DNA from 2 places in the Pseudomonas saponiphila genome. Region 2 is predicted to be linked to the other one. Evidence: predicted binding sites of a transcription regulator. Region 2 holds the regulator's gene; the other holds the start of a gene.
The links. Region 2 encodes sigma-54, which starts transcription at its own class of promoters, with help from an activator protein. Its sites were predicted from a motif close to ANTGGCATNNANNTTGCTNT; they were not measured.
Positions count from the first base shown of each region.

Region 1: BLV47_RS20875 (CmpA/NrtA family ABC transporter substrate-binding protein) is a predicted target of sigma-54. The motif match lies at 1,260-1,279, and genes of this name have one in related genera.

Region 1 covers NZ_FNTJ01000001.1:4,445,718-4,453,264, forward strand. Annotated here, with positions in the region: gene rmf (ribosome modulation factor) at 1-18, shown strand, start outside; gene BLV47_RS20870 (quinone-dependent dihydroorotate dehydrogenase) at 149-1,168, opposite strand; gene BLV47_RS20875 (CmpA/NrtA family ABC transporter substrate-binding protein) at 1,398-2,609, shown strand; gene BLV47_RS20880 (ANTAR domain-containing response regulator) at 2,625-3,200, shown strand; gene BLV47_RS20885 (nitrate/nitrite transporter) at 3,528-4,739, shown strand; gene BLV47_RS20890 (bifunctional protein-serine/threonine kinase/phosphatase) at 4,747-6,417, shown strand; gene nirB (nitrite reductase large subunit NirB) at 6,893-7,547, shown strand, end outside.
Region 2 covers NZ_FNTJ01000002.1:1,383,742-1,391,288, reverse strand. Annotated here, with positions in the region: gene BLV47_RS28165 (KpsF/GutQ family sugar-phosphate isomerase) at 1-808, shown strand, start outside; gene BLV47_RS28160 (KdsC family phosphatase) at 809-1,333, shown strand; gene lptC (LPS export ABC transporter periplasmic protein LptC) at 1,343-1,915, shown strand; gene lptA (lipopolysaccharide transport periplasmic protein LptA) at 1,902-2,447, shown strand; gene lptB (LPS export ABC transporter ATP-binding protein) at 2,447-3,172, shown strand; gene BLV47_RS28140 (RNA polymerase factor sigma-54) at 3,355-4,848, shown strand; gene hpf (ribosome hibernation-promoting factor, HPF/YfiA family) at 4,977-5,282, shown strand; gene ptsN (PTS IIA-like nitrogen regulatory protein PtsN) at 5,295-5,759, shown strand; gene rapZ (RNase adapter RapZ) at 5,762-6,619, shown strand; gene BLV47_RS28120 (HPr family phosphocarrier protein) at 6,636-6,908, shown strand; gene BLV47_RS28115 (ZIP family metal transporter) at 6,938-7,547, opposite strand, start outside.

The DNA of each region.
Region 1 (7,547 bases), on a different contig from region 2:
CTTCGCGCTGTCGGCTGATCAGGGCACATTCCGACACCTACAACTTGAATAGATGACGACTTAACCACGCACGCCCCATCCGGGCGGCGGGCTTCGGCCCAGGGGTTCCTTCGAGGAGCCCTTTTTTATGCCTGCCGTCCTTCCCCTCTCAGCCCATGGCCGCGATCGCGTCCACCGACTCGCGAATCAACGCCGGGCCCTTGTAGATGAAACCCGAATACAGCTGCACCAGGCTCGCGCCCGCGGCGATTTTCTCAGCCGCGTGCTTGCCCTCGGTGATGCCGCCCACGGCAATGATCGGCAAACGGCCGGCCAGTTCGGCGGCCAGCACCTTGACCGTGTGGGTGCTCTTGTCGCGCACTGGCGCGCCGGACAGACCGCCCGCCTCGTCACCGTGCTCCAGGCCTTCGACGCCTTCGCGACTCAGGGTGGTGTTGGTGGCGATCACCGCATCCATGCCGGTTTCCAGCAAGGCACGGGCCACTTCCACGGTTTCCTCGTCGCTCATGTCCGGAGCGATCTTGATCGCCAGCGGCACCCGCTTGCCGTGGATAACCGCCAGTTCCTGCTGGCGCTGGCTCAGGGCCGACAAAAGCTGCTTGAGCGACTCGCCAAATTGCAGGCTGCGCAGGCCCGGCGTGTTGGGTGAACTGACGTTGACCGTGACATAGCTGGCATGGGCGTAGACCTTGTCCAGGCAGATCAGGTAGTCGTCCACCGCCCGCTCCACCGGAGTATCGAAGTTCTTGCCGATATTGATCCCCAGCACGCCCTTGTATGACGCGGCGGCAACCCGCGCCAGCAGGTTGTCGACCCCCAGGTTGTTGAAGCCCATGCGATTGATGATGGCTTCGGCCTGGGGCAAGCGGAAGATCCGCGGCTTGGGGTTGCCCGGTTGCGGACGCGGAGTGACGGTGCCGATCTCGACAAAACCGAAGCCCAGCTGGGCAAAGCCGTCGATGGCCGCACCATTCTTGTCCAGGCCAGCGGCCAGACCCACCGGGTTGGCAAACTCCAGGCCCATGACCTTGACCGGCAACTGGGCCGGCGCCTTGCACAGCAGGCCGTTAAGCCCCAAACGCCCGCCCGCACCGATCAGGTCCAGGGACAGATCGTGGGAGGTTTCCGGGGAGAGTTTGAACAGCAGCTGGCGGGCCAGGGTATACATGGGCGGGATGAACTCGGTTGGCGGCGAAATTGGCCGCCGATTATAGCCGCGCCCGGGGCTTGCAGGCGAGGCGCAGAAGCAAATCCCCGGCAATGGCATATGCCTTGCACCCCTTTGAGCATCAAACCCGAGCCAATGGCGGTCCGGGTTCAAGGACAACGGCGTCGTCACCTGCGCGGGCTAGGCCCGGCCTGCGGGTACGACGCTTTTTTATGCAAGGTGCCCCGTCATGACTGAACGCCCCAACACCCCGCTGGCCTGGGTCAATGGCAGCGATGCCCCGGAAAAGTCCGCCATCGACCTGGGCTTCATGGCCCTCACCGATTGCGCCTCGGTGGTGGTCGCCGCCACCCAGGGCTTTGCCCAGCCCTACGGACTGACCCTGAACCTCAAGCGCCAGAGCTCCTGGGCCAGCCTGCGGGACAAGCTGGTGAGCGGTGAACTGGATGCCGCCCACAGCCTGTACGGCCTGATCTACGCGGTGCACCTGGGCATCGGCGGCACCAGCCCTTGCGACATGGCGGTGCTCATGGGCCTGAACCAGAATGGCCAGAGCATCAACCTGTCCCGCGAACTGCAGGCGCTCAAGGTGACCAGCCCTGAAGCACTCGACCGCCACGTGCACCAAAGCCGGGCGCGCCTGACCTTCGCCCAGACCTTCCCCACCGGCACCCACGCCATGTGGCTGTACTATTGGCTGGCCAGCCAGGGCATTCATCCATTGCTGGACGTCGACAGCGTGGTGGTACCGCCGCCGCAGATGGTGGCCCACCTGCAGGCCGGGCGCATCGACGGTTTCTGCGTCGGTGAACCCTGGAGCGCCAGCGCGGTGCAGCAGGACCTGGGCTTCACCCTGGCCACCAGCCAGGCGATCTGGCCCGACCACCCGGAAAAGGTCCTCGGCTGCACCCGCGCCTTCGTCGAGCAATACCCCAACACCGCCCGCGCCCTGGTGATGGCGATCCTCGAAGCCAGCCGCTTCATCGAGCAAAGTCCGGAAAACCGCCGCAGCACCGCCCAGCTGCTGAGCGCCGCCGACTACCTGAATGCCCCGTTGGCCTGCATCGAACCGCGACTGCTGGGGGACTACGCCGACGGGCTGGGCAATCGCTGGCAGGACCCTCATGCCCTGCGCTTTCACCAAAACGGCGCGGTCAACCTGCCCTACCTGTCCGACGGCATGTGGTTCATGACCCAGTTCCGCCGCTGGGGCCTGCTGCGCGAGGACCCGGACTACCTCGGCGTCGCGCGCCAGGTGCAACAACTGCAGCTGTACCGCGAAGCCGCCAGCGCGCTGGGCATCGCCGCCCGGAACCAGGACATGCGCAGTAGCCAACTGATCGACGGCAAGGTCTGGGACGGCTCACAGCCTGCCGCCTATGCCCGCAGCTTCCGCCTGCACGCTCTCAACGACTCACCTTGCCTTGTCGCCCAGCGCTGACCGGAGCCCGCCACCATGCTGCGTATCCTGCTGATCAACGACACCGCGAAGAAAGTCGGCCGGCTCAAGGCCGCACTCAGCGAGGCCGGCTTCGAGGTGATCGACGAATCCGGCCTGACCATCGATCTGCCCGGACGCGTCGAAACGCTGCGTCCGGACGTGGTCCTGATCGATACCGAGTCACCCAGCCGCGACGTCATGGAGCAAGTGGTGCTGGTCAGCCGCGACCAGCCCCGGCCCATCGTGATGTTCACCGACGAACACGATCCGGGGGTCATGCGCCAGGCGATCAAGTCCGGGGTCAGTGCCTACATCGTCGAAGGCATCCAGGTCCAGCGCCTGCAACCCATCCTCGACGTGGCCATGGCGCGCTTTGAAAGCGACCAGGCCCTGCGCGCGCAGCTCCAGGCCCGGGAGCAGCAACTGGCCGAACGCAAGCGCATCGAACTGGCCAAGGGTCTGCTGATGAAAATGAAGGACTGCGACGAAGAACAGGCCTATACCCTGATGCGCCGCCAGGCCATGAGCAGACAGCAGAAACTGATCCAGGTGGCGGAACAGATCATCGCCATGCAGGAACTCCTCGGCTGAGCCTCCTCCCGTAGGAGCCGGCTTGCCGGCGAATGGGCCGCTGAACCTTGCGCCAGTCTTGAGGGGGCCTTCGCTGGCAAGCCAGCTCCTACAGCCTGCTCCTGCGACAGGGGTTGGCGCGGCTCTTGCTACCAGATCCACACCGGTAACCAACGGCGGTTGCCCACCTACGACAAAGACGTCGCGCGCCCTGCTCGCCCACCGCGAGCCGGGCGCCGACGTCTTTGTCGTTCTGGCCCCACTGAACGGGGCCGGTGGCGCGGCCACACGGCGCTCCACCTGCAGGCTCATGACGGCTCCAACGACCCCTATCAGCTGAGGTGCGCGATGAATTCAAGCTTCTGGAAATCCGGCCATACCCCGACCCTGTTTGCAGCCTTCCTGTATTTCGACCTGAGTTTCATGGTCTGGTACCTGCTGGGCCCCCTGGCGGTGCAGATCGCCGCCGATCTGCACCTGAGCACCCAGCAACGCGGCCTGATGGTGGCCACGCCCATCCTCGCCGGCGCGCTGCTGCGCTTCATCATGGGCCTGCTGGCCGACCGCCTGTCACCGAAAACCGCCGGCCTGATCGGCCAGGTGATTGTCATCGGCGCCCTGTTCGTGGCCTGGAAACTGGGCATCCACAGCTATGAACAAGCCTTGTTGCTCGGGGTGTTCCTCGGCATGGCCGGGGCCTCCTTCGCGGTGGCCCTGCCCCTGGCCTCACAATGGTATCCGCCGCAACACCAGGGCAAGGCCATGGGCATCGCCGGGGCCGGCAACTCCGGCACCGTGTTCGCCGCCCTGATCGCCCCGCTGCTGGCGGCGGCTTTCGGCTGGAGCAATGTCTTCGGCTTTGCCCTGATCCCGCTGATCCTGACCCTGGCGCTGTTCGCCTGGCTGGCGCGCAACGCTCCAGAGCGACCTCGCGCCAAGTCCATGGGCGACTACTTCAAGGCCCTGGGCGACCGCGATAGCTGGTGGTTCATGTTCTTCTACAGCGTGACCTTCGGCGGCTTCATCGGCCTGGCCAGCGCCCTGCCCGGCTACTTCAACGACCAGTACGGCCTGAGCCCGGTGACCGCCGGCTACTACACCGCCGCCTGCGTCTTCGGCGGCAGCCTGATGCGCCCCCTGGGCGGTGCCCTGGCCGACCGTTTTGGCGGCATCCGTACCTTGCTGGCGATGTACGGCGTGGCCGTGGTGTGCATCGCCGCCGTCGGCTTCAACCTGCCCAATTCCTACGCCGCCCTGGCCTTGTTCGTCTGCACCATGCTCGGCCTGGGCGCGGGCAATGGCGCGGTGTTCCAGCTGGTGCCGCAGCGCTTTCGCCGGGAAATCGGGGTCATGACCGGGCTGATCGGCATGGCCGGGGGCATCGGCGGCTTCGCCCTGGCCGCAGGCATGGGCGCCATCAAGCAGAGCAGCGGCAGCTATCAGCTGGCCCTGTGGCTGTTCGCCAGCCTCGGGGTCCTGGCCTGGTTCGGCCTGCATGGGGTCAAGCGCCGCTGGAGAACCACCTGGGGCGCCGCCGCTATCACCGCAGCGCGGGTCTGAGCACGCCATGGGCTTGCAACTGAGCCACGCCGAGGCCAGCGCCAGCGGCCCGCGAGCGGAAAACCAGGACGCCCTGCGCCGGGTCACCCCGGTGCCGGAGCTGGCCGCCAGCAAAGGGCTGCTGTTCGCCATCGCCGATGGCGTCAGCCAATGTGCCGATGGCGGCCTCGCCGCGCGTTCCAGCCTGCAGGCCCTGGCCCTGGACTACTACGCCACCCCGCAGACCTGGGCCGTGGCCGAAGCCCTGGAACGCCTGCTGAGCGCGCAGAATCGCTGGCTCCAGGCCAATGGCGGCGGCCAGCCGCTGCTCACCACCCTCAGCGCCCTGGTGTTGCGGGGGCAGCACTTCACCCTGGCCCATGTCGGCGACTGCCGGGTCTATCGCTGGCATCAGCAGCAACTGCAACGCATCACCCAGGACCATGTCTGGGAACAGTCGGGCATGCGGCATGTGCTCAAACGCGCCCTGGGCCTGGACCAGCACCTGGTGGTGGACTTTCTCGATGGCGAACTGCGCCAGGGCGAAAGCTTCCTGATGCTCAGCGACGGGGTCTGGGCCACCCTCGGCGACAGCGCCATCGCCGCCATCCTGCGCGACCAACCGGACCTGGACAGCGCGGTCGCGACCCTGGTCAGCGCCGCGCACCTGGCCGGCAGCCAGGACAACGCCAGCGCACTGCTGGTACGGGTCGACGCGCTGGGTGAACCCAGCATCGGCGATGCCCTGCTGCACCTGCGGCAATGGCCCCTGCCACCGCCGCTGAAACCGGGGCAGCTGTTCGAGGGCTGGCAGGTCGAGGCGCTGCTCAGCCAGAGCCAGCAATCGCTGCTATACCGCGTGCGTGACGAACAGCAACAGGCCTGGCTGCTGAAAACCCTGCCGGCGGCCCTGCACAACGACCGGGCGGCCTGCCAGGGGCTGCTGTCCGAAGAGTGGTTGCTGCGCCGCGTGGCCGGGCGGCACTTTCCCCAAGTGCACGGCGGCACGTCGCGCCAGTACCTGTATTACCTGATGCGCGAGTACCCCGGGCGCACCCTGCAACAGCTGTTTCGCCACAACGGCCCCCTGCCCCTGGACCAGTGGCAGTCCCTGGCCGAGCGCCTGCTGCGGGCCGTTGGCCTGCTGCATCGCCGGCAGATCCTGCACCGCGACATCAAGCCGGACAACCTGCTGCTGGGGGACGACGGCGAACTGCGGATTCTGGATTTCGGCCTGGCTTACTGCCCGGGCTTGTCGGCGGACCCGGCGCACCTGCTACCCGGTACTCCGGGCTATATCGCCCCGGAAGCCTTCACCGGCGCCCAGCCGAGCCCGCAACAGGACCTCTATGCGGTGGGTGTGAGCCTGTATTACCTGCTGACCGGGCACTATCCCCATGGCGAGATCGAAGCCTTCCAGCGCCCGCGCTTCGGCGCTGCGGTGCCTCCCGGTCGCTACCGCCCGGACCTGCCGCACTGGCTGGAGCAAAGCCTGGAGCGCGGCGTCTGTGCCGACCCGGCCCAGCGCTATGAAACGGCGGAAGAATGGCTGCTGGCGCTGGAACAGGGTGAGCGCCGCAGCCTGAGCCCCCGCCCGCGGCCCTTGCTGGAGCGGGAGCCGCTGAAGGTCTGGCGCGGCATTGCCCTGCTCGCCCTGCTGCTGAACCTGATGTTGCTGCTGGCACTGCTGCATCGCTGAAGCCAGCAGATATCTCAGTCTCCCTGGCGCCTTCTGCGCAGCGGTTCGCAGCCTGCGACAACGGCTATGCAACCCTCGGCCTGCAGACCTGTAGCTGCTGTCGAGTCACGGCGAGGCTGCGCAAGGGTCCGCAGGACCCTGCGGCGATCCCCCAGGCCGTTCATCGCCCCCAGCAGCGCCCGCAAAGAGCCGAAAGCGGGCACGACGCCTTGATTCGGTGCAACAGCCGGACTCGGCCGGAACAGAAACGCCACCAGGGCCCGATAAAACCGCGCCCCGGACAACCTGGCACAAGCGCTGCATGAGATCAGGCAACAGACATCAAGCCTGGCCTTCAACGACGAAGGCCGGCTTCCCGAGAGAACGGGATCGGACAAAGGCGTCCTCGTCAGGCCACTGACGGGACGCCTTTTTTGTTTGCGCGCAATTTGTCGAGCCAGGCCGCACTGACCCTGCCTGAGCTCCGGAGAAGCCCATGAAAAAACTCAAACTGGTGATGATCGGCAACGGCATGGCTGGGGTCCGCACCCTGGAAGAGTTGCTCAAGCTGAGCGACGAGCTGTACGACATCACCGTGTTCGGCGCCGAGCCCCACACCAATTACAACCGCATCCTGCTGTCGCCGGTGCTGGCTGGCGAACAGACGTTCGAAGACATCGTCCTCAACGACCTGGACTGGTACCTGGAGCACGACATCAAGCTGCTGCTCAATCGCAAGGTGGTGGAAATCGACCGGATCAAACGCCGGGTGATCGCCGACGACGGCAGCCAAGCCGAGTACGACCGGCTGCTGATCGCCACCGGCTCCACCCCCTTTATCCTGCCGATCCCCGGCAAGGACCTGCAGGGTGTGATCGGCTACCGCGATATCGCCGACACCCAGGCCATGATCGACGCCGCCAGGACCCACCAGCACGCGGTGGTGATCGGCGGCGGCCTGCTGGGCCTGGAAGCCGCCAACGGCCTCAAGCTGCGGGGCATGGACGTGACCGTGGTGCACATTGGCCAGTGGCTGCTGGAGCGACAACTGGACCAGACCAGCGGCCAGTTGCTGCAGAGCGCCCTGGAAAGCCGCGGCCTGAAATTCCGCCTCAGCGAGCAGACCCAGGCGCTGATCGATGCCGGCGACG
Region 2 (7,547 bases):
GCACATCGGCAACAAGATCGCCGCTACCCTGGCGAGCACCGGAACCACGGCTTTCTTTGTCCACCCAGCTGAAGCCAGCCATGGCGACATGGGCATGATCACTCGCGACGACGTTATCCTGGCCCTCTCCAACTCCGGCTCTACCAACGAAATCGTCACCCTGCTGCCGCTGATCAAGCGCCTGGGCATCCAGCTGATCAGCCTGACCGGCAACCCTGAGTCGCCACTGGCCAAGGCCGCCGACGTCAATCTCAACGTGCATGTCGAGCACGAGGCCTGCCCGCTGAACCTGGCTCCCACCTCCTCGACCACCGCGGCCCTGGTCATGGGCGATGCCCTGGCCGTGGCCCTGCTGGAAGCCCGCGGCTTCACCGCCGAAGACTTCGCGTTCTCCCATCCCGGTGGCGCCCTGGGCCGCCGCCTGCTGCTCAAGGTCGAGAACGTGATGCATGAAGGCAACGATCTGCCGCAGGTGCAACGGGGCACCCTGCTCAAGGATGCGCTCATGGAAATGACCCGCAAGGGCCTGGGCATGACCGTGATTCTGGAGGCCGACGGTCGCCTGGCCGGGATCTTCACCGACGGCGACCTGCGCCGCACCCTGGATCGCGCCATCGATATCCACCACGCCACCATCGATTCGGTCATGACCCCTCATGGCAAGACCGCCCGCGCCGATATGCTGGCCGCCGAAGCCCTGAAGATCATGGAAGACCATAAAATCAGCGCCCTGGTGGTGGTGGACAAGGAAGACCGGCCGATCGGCGCCTTGAACATGCACGACCTGCTGCGCGCGGGAGTGATGTAAATGAGTGCCGACCTGCTGCAACGCGGTAAACACATCAAGCTGGCGGTCTTCGACGTCGACGGCGTCCTGACCGACGGTCGCCTGTACTTCCTTGAAGACGGCAGCGAGTTCAAGACCTTCAATACCCTCGACGGCCAGGGCATCAAGATGCTCATGGCCGCCGGGGTGCAGACCGCGATCATCAGCGGGCGCAAGACCCCGGTGGTCGAACGCCGCGCCAAGAACCTGGGGATTCCCCACCTCTACCAGGGCCGCGAAGACAAACTGGTGGTACTGGACGAGCTTCTGGCCCAACTGGGCCTAAGCTATGAACAGGTCGCCTACCTGGGTGACGACCTGCCCGACCTGCCGGTGATCCGCCGTGTCGGCCTGGGCATGGCGGTGGCCAACGCCGCCGGCTTTGTCCGCGAACACGCCCACGGCATTACCGTTGCCCGCGGCGGCGAAGGTGCCGCACGGGAGTTCTGCGAGCTGATCCTGCGCGCCCAGGATCGTCTTGAAGCAGCCAATGCCGCTTATCTATAGAGCCCTCCCATGCTGAGTAAAAAGATTCGCACCATCCTGATCTTCGGGACCATCGCCCTGCTGTTCGCGGCGGTCGGTTACTGGAACATCAGCCCGGAACGCTTCCTCGACAAGCCTGTGGTGCAGGTCGACGAGAGCGCCATCGACTATTACGCGATCAACGCCCGCAGCGTGCAGTACCTGCCAGACGGCAAACTGCAGTACGAAATGACCTCGGACAAGGTCGAACACATCAAGGCCAGCGAAGTGACACTGCTGACCAAGCCCGACCTGCAGATGTACCGCGGCACCACTTATCCCTGGCATGTCCAGAGCGAGCGCGGCGAAGTCAATCCGGACGGCACCGAGGTCGAGCTGATCGATTCGGTTCGGGTTTCCCGCACCGACGAGCACAATCGCAACCTGCTGATCACCACCAGCCGCATGACAGTATTCCCGCAGAAGCAATATGCGCAGACCGAGCAAGCCGTTAGAATCGACGGCGCCGACGGCGTGACCACTGCCAAGGGAATGAAAGCGTATTTGAAAGACGGCAGGATGAACCTGCTATCGAACGTAAGAGGACAGTATGAGGCTCGTTAAAACCCTCCCTATTTTGCTCAGTCTGGGCGCAGCACTGGGAAGCGTGAGCGCCTGGGCTCTGCCGAACGATAGCCAACAGCCCATCCGCATTCAGGCCGACGACGCCCAGCTGGACGACAAGAACGGCGTGGCTACCTACAAGGGCGATGTGATCATCACCCAGGGCTCGATGAAGATCACCGGCAACACCGTGACCATCACCCGATCCAAGACTGGCGAAATCGATGTCGTGACGTCGGTGGGCAACCTGGCCTACTTCGAACAGCTGCAGAAGCAGACCGACCCGAAACCGGTCCAGGCCTACGCCGTGACCATCCAGTACCATGCCCAGCAGAACCGCATCGTGCTGATCGACAAGGCCAAGGTCATCAACGACGGCAATACCACCGAAGGCGAGAAAATCGTCTACGACACCGTCAAGCAAGTGGCTAACGCCGGTCGCGCCAACGGCAGCTCGGTCACCGCGCCACGTCCGCGGATCGACATGGTCATCCAGCCGAAAAAGAAAACCGACGAGCAAAAGGCCCAGTAATGGCAACTCTGAAAGCTCAGCACCTGGCCAAGAGCTACAAGAGCCGCCAGGTCGTGCGTGATGTCAGCCTGTCCATCGACAGCGGGCAGATCGTCGGCCTGCTCGGCCCCAACGGCGCCGGCAAGACCACCTGCTTCTACATGATCGTCGGCCTGGTCCAGGCCGATCAGGGGCGCGTCCTGATCGACGACCTGGATGTCAGCCACCAACCGATGCACGGTCGCGCCCGCGCCGGTATCGGCTATCTGCCCCAGGAAGCCTCGATCTTCCGCAAGCTGTCGGTCGCAGACAACATCATGGCCATCCTCGAGACCCGCAAGGAGCTCGACAAGGCCGGCCGCCGCCAGGAGCTGGAAAGCCTGCTGCAGGAATTCCACATCAACCACATCCGCGACAACCTCGGCATGAGCCTGTCCGGTGGCGAGCGCCGCCGCGTGGAAATCGCCCGGGCGCTGGCCACCGCCCCCAAGTTCATCCTGCTGGACGAACCCTTCGCCGGGGTCGACCCGATCTCGGTCGGCGATATCAAGCAGATCATCCATCACCTGAAGGCCAAAGGCATCGGTGTGCTGATCACTGACCACAACGTCCGGGAAACCCTGGACATCTGTGAAACCGCCTATATCGTCAACGACGGGCAACTGATCGCCGAGGGCGACTCCGAGACTATCCTGGCCAACGAACTGGTCAAGGAAGTCTATCTGGGCCATGAGTTCCGCCTGTAACGGCTGAGGTGTCGGGCCAGACGCCAGAGCGCCGCAAACGATAAATCCCCACAAACTTTATTGTTACAGCGCTCTAGGCAAACACTTCAGTTTCAGGCATATAATTTGCTTATGTTTGGCGCTTCGGCGCCCTGTAGTGGATGGCGCATGTGCGCCGGCAAATAAGGTGTTAAGCCCCTGCCATGAAACCATCGCTAGTCCTCAGAATGGGCCAGCAGCTGACGATGACACCGCAGCTGCAACAGGCCATCCGCCTGCTCCAATTGTCGACCCTGGACCTGCAACAGGAAATCCAGGAAGCCCTGGAGTCCAACCCGATGCTCGAGCGCCAGGAAGACGGCGACGACTTCGACAACAGCGACCCCCTGGCCGACAACACCGAGTCCAAACCCAATACCGAAATCCAGGAACCCTCCTACCAGGAAACCGCCCCCACGGTGGACAACCTCGAGGAAGGCGAATGGAACGAACGCATCCCCAACGAGTTGCCGGTGGATACCGCGTGGGAAGACGTCTACCAGACCAGCGCCAGCAGCCTGCCCAGCAGCGATGACGACGAGTGGGACTTCACCACCCGCACATCGGCCGGTGAAAGCCTGCAGAGCCACTTGCTCTGGCAACTGAACCTGGCCCCGATGTCGGACACCGATCGCCTGATCGCCGTGACCCTGATCGATTGCATCAACAATCAGGGCTACCTGGACGAAACCCTTGAGGAGATCCTTGAGGCCTTCGATCCGGAGCTGGACATCGAACTGGACGAGATCGAAGCCGTACTGCATCGCATCCAGCAATTCGAACCTGCCGGTATCGGCGCACGCAACCTGGGTGAATGCCTGCTCCTGCAATTGCGCCAGTTGCCGGCGAAAACTCCCTGGTTGAGCGAGGCCCAGCGCCTGGTCTGCGACTACATTGACCTCCTGGGCAGTCGCGACTACAGCCAGTTGATGCGTCGCATGAAGCTCAAGGAAGACGAACTGCGCCAGGTCATCGAACTGGTGCAGAGTCTCAACCCGCGTCCTGGCTCGCAGATCGAATCCAGCGAAGCCGAGTACGTGGTTCCAGACGTCATCGTGCGCAAGGACAACGAACGCTGGCTGGTGGAGCTGAACCAGGAATCCGTGCCACGCCTGCGGGTCAACGCCCAGTACGCCGGTTTTGTACGCCGCGCCGACACCAGCGCCGACAATACCTTCATGCGCAATCAGTTGCAGGAAGCCCGCTGGTTCATCAAGAGCCTGCAGAGCCGCAACGAAACCCTGATGAAAGTTGCCACTCAGATCGTCGAGCACCAACGGGGCTTCCTCGAATATGGCGACGAAGCCATGAAACCCCTGGTTCTGCATGACATTGCCGAAGCGGTAGGCATGCACGAATCAACGATTTCCCGGGTGACCACACAAAAATTCATGCATACCCCTCGGGGCATATATGAACTGAAATACTTTTTCTCCAGCCATGTCAGCACCTCGGAAGGCGGCGAATGCTCGTCCACGGCAATCCGCGCGATCATCAAAAAACTGGTGGCTGCGGAAAATCAGAAAAAGCCGTTGAGTGACAGCAAGATCGCTGGTTTACTGGAGGCACAAGGCATTCAGGTAGCCCGTCGGACCGTCGCCAAGTACCGCGAATCCCTTGGGATCGCGCCTTCCAGCGAACGCAAGCGGTTGATGTAACCGCCGGGCTGGCCACAGCGTTTCGGAGTGTGCCTGCAAGCTGGCTGAGCCAGCCGGTTGCAGGCATGGTCTAGGTGGCAGGCATCTCAGCCTGCCGCGTTATGCACTGGCAACGAAGGAGAAGCTGTATGCAAGTCAACATCAGTGGACACCAACTCGAAGTGACTGAACCTCTGCGCGCTTACATCGGCGAAAAACTCGACCGGCTGGAGCGGCATTTCGACAAGATTACCAATGTGCAGGTCACCATGGCTGTCGAGAAATTGAAGCAGAAAATCGAAGCCACCTTGCACATCCACGGTGGGGAGGTTGTCGCCAATGCAGAACATGACGATATGTATGCCGCAATCGACCTGCTCACGGACAAGCTTGACCGCCAACTGAAAAAGCATAAGGAAAAGCAACTCCACCTTCTCCAAGGCACGGGTCGCTAACACTCCCCTCCCATGATCCGACTTGAAAGCATCCTGACCCCCGGCCGTTCCCTGGTGAACGTGCCGGGCGGCAGTAAAAAACGCGCCCTCGAACAAATTGCCAACCTGATCAGCCGTGAAGTGCCTGATCTGGAGATGCAGGACGTCTTCGAGAGCCTGATCGCCCGTGAGAAACTCGGCTCCACCGGTTTTGGCAACGGCATCGCCATTCCTCACTGCCGCCTCAAAGGCTGCGAGTCGCCCATCAGTGCACTGATGCATCTGGACGCTCCCATCGATTTCGACGCCATCGACGGCGCCCCGGTCGACCTGCTGTTTGTCCTGCTGGTCCCGGAAGCCGCCACCGATGCTCATCTGGAACTGCTGCGGCAGATCGCCAGCATGCTCGATCGCAAGGAAGTCCGCGATCGCCTGCGCAGTGCCACCAGCAACGAAGCCTTGTATCAGGTTGTCCTGGACGAGCAAAACGGTCAGTAATCATGCGCTTGATCATCGTCAGCGGCCGATCCGGCTCAGGTAAAAGCACCGCCCTCGATGTTCTCGAGGATCACGGCTACTACTGCATCGACAACCTGCCCGCCGGCTTGCTGCCCGAGCTGGCCGAACGTGCATTGATTCACACTGAACTGGCGCAACCGCTGGTAGCGGTGTCCATCGATGCCCGCAACTTGCCCAGCCACCTTTCACGCTTCCCCGAACTGCTGGAAGAAGTGCGCAGCCGGCATATCCAGTGTGACGTTCTTTATCTGGATGCCGACGAGGAAACCCTGCTCAAGCGATTCTCGGAAACTCGTCGTCGTCACCCGCTGAGCAGCGCCAATCGCTCGCTGGCCGAAGCCATCCACGATGAAACCCAACTGCTGGGCCCGATCGTCGATCTGGCCGACCTCAAGGTCAACACCACCAACCTGAACCTCTACCAACTGCGAGACACCATCAAGCTGCGCCTGTTGAACCAGCCGGAACCGGGTACCGCGTTCCTGGTGGAGTCCTTTGGTTTCAAGCGCGGCATGCCGGTGGACGCCGACCTGGTGTTTGACGTTCGCTGCCTGCCCAACCCGTATTGGAAACCCGAACTGCGTGCCCAATCCGGACTGGACGCCCCGGTGGCGGAATACCTGGCTGCGCAACCCGATGTCGAAGAGATGTTCCAGGACATCGAAAGCTATCTGCTCAAGTGGCTGCCGCGCTTTGCCGCCAGCAACCGCGCCTACGTGACCATTGCCATTGGCTGCACCGGCGGGCACCACCGCTCCGTGTACCTGACCGAGCGCCTGGGCAAGGTGTTGCAAAAAACCCTGAAGAACGTCCAGGTTCGCCACCGCGACCTTAGCTGAAAGGATCTACCCCGCGATGCCAGCTCTGGAAATCGAGATCATCAACAAACTGGGCCTGCACGCTCGCGCCTCGGCCAAGTTCGTCGGCGTGGCCGGCCAGTTCCCCTGCCAGATCCGCGCCGGCAGAACCCCGGAATCCATGGTCGACGGCAAAAGCATCATGGCCATGATGATGCTCGCCGCCGGCAAGGGCACCAAGATCTACCTCAAGACCGAAGGCGAGCAGGAACAGGAAGCAATGGATGCGCTGGTTGCCCTGATCAACAACTACTTCGACGAAGGCGAGTAGACACGAGCGAGCCGCTCGCCACGCGGCATTCAGGCAAGCGCCGTGTCCATCACCATCATCAGGCAAAAACCGATACACAGGCCGAGACTGGCGAGCTTGTCATGGCCATTGCGCCGCGACTCCGGAATCACTTCATGAGTGACCACCAGCAGCATCGCCCCCGCTGCCAGGGCCAGCCCCAAGGGCAGCAGCACCTGCGCCAGGCTCACCAGCCAGGCACAGAGCAAGGCAAAGACCGGCTCCACCAGGCCTGAAGCGGCGCCGATCAGGAACGCCTTGACCCGCGACATCCCCGCCCCCGCCAACACCAGGGCAATCACCAGCCCTTCCGGCACATCCTGCAAGGCAATGCCCATGGCCAGACCGTCCGCATCGGGCATGCCGCCTCCGGCCGACACCCCCACCGCCATCCCTTCAGGAATGTTGTGGGCAATGATCGCGAAGACGAACAACCAGATACGCGGGGCAATCACCGGATGCTCCGACGTGCCCACCAGCAGCTCCGGACTGCCCCCGGAAATCTTGCGATCCACCAGGAACAGGACAAAGGCCCCCAGCATGATGCCGGCACAGATCAGGCCACTGGAGCCCCAGGCAGACAAGCCCAGATCCTGGGCTGCGGCAATGCCGGGGACAACC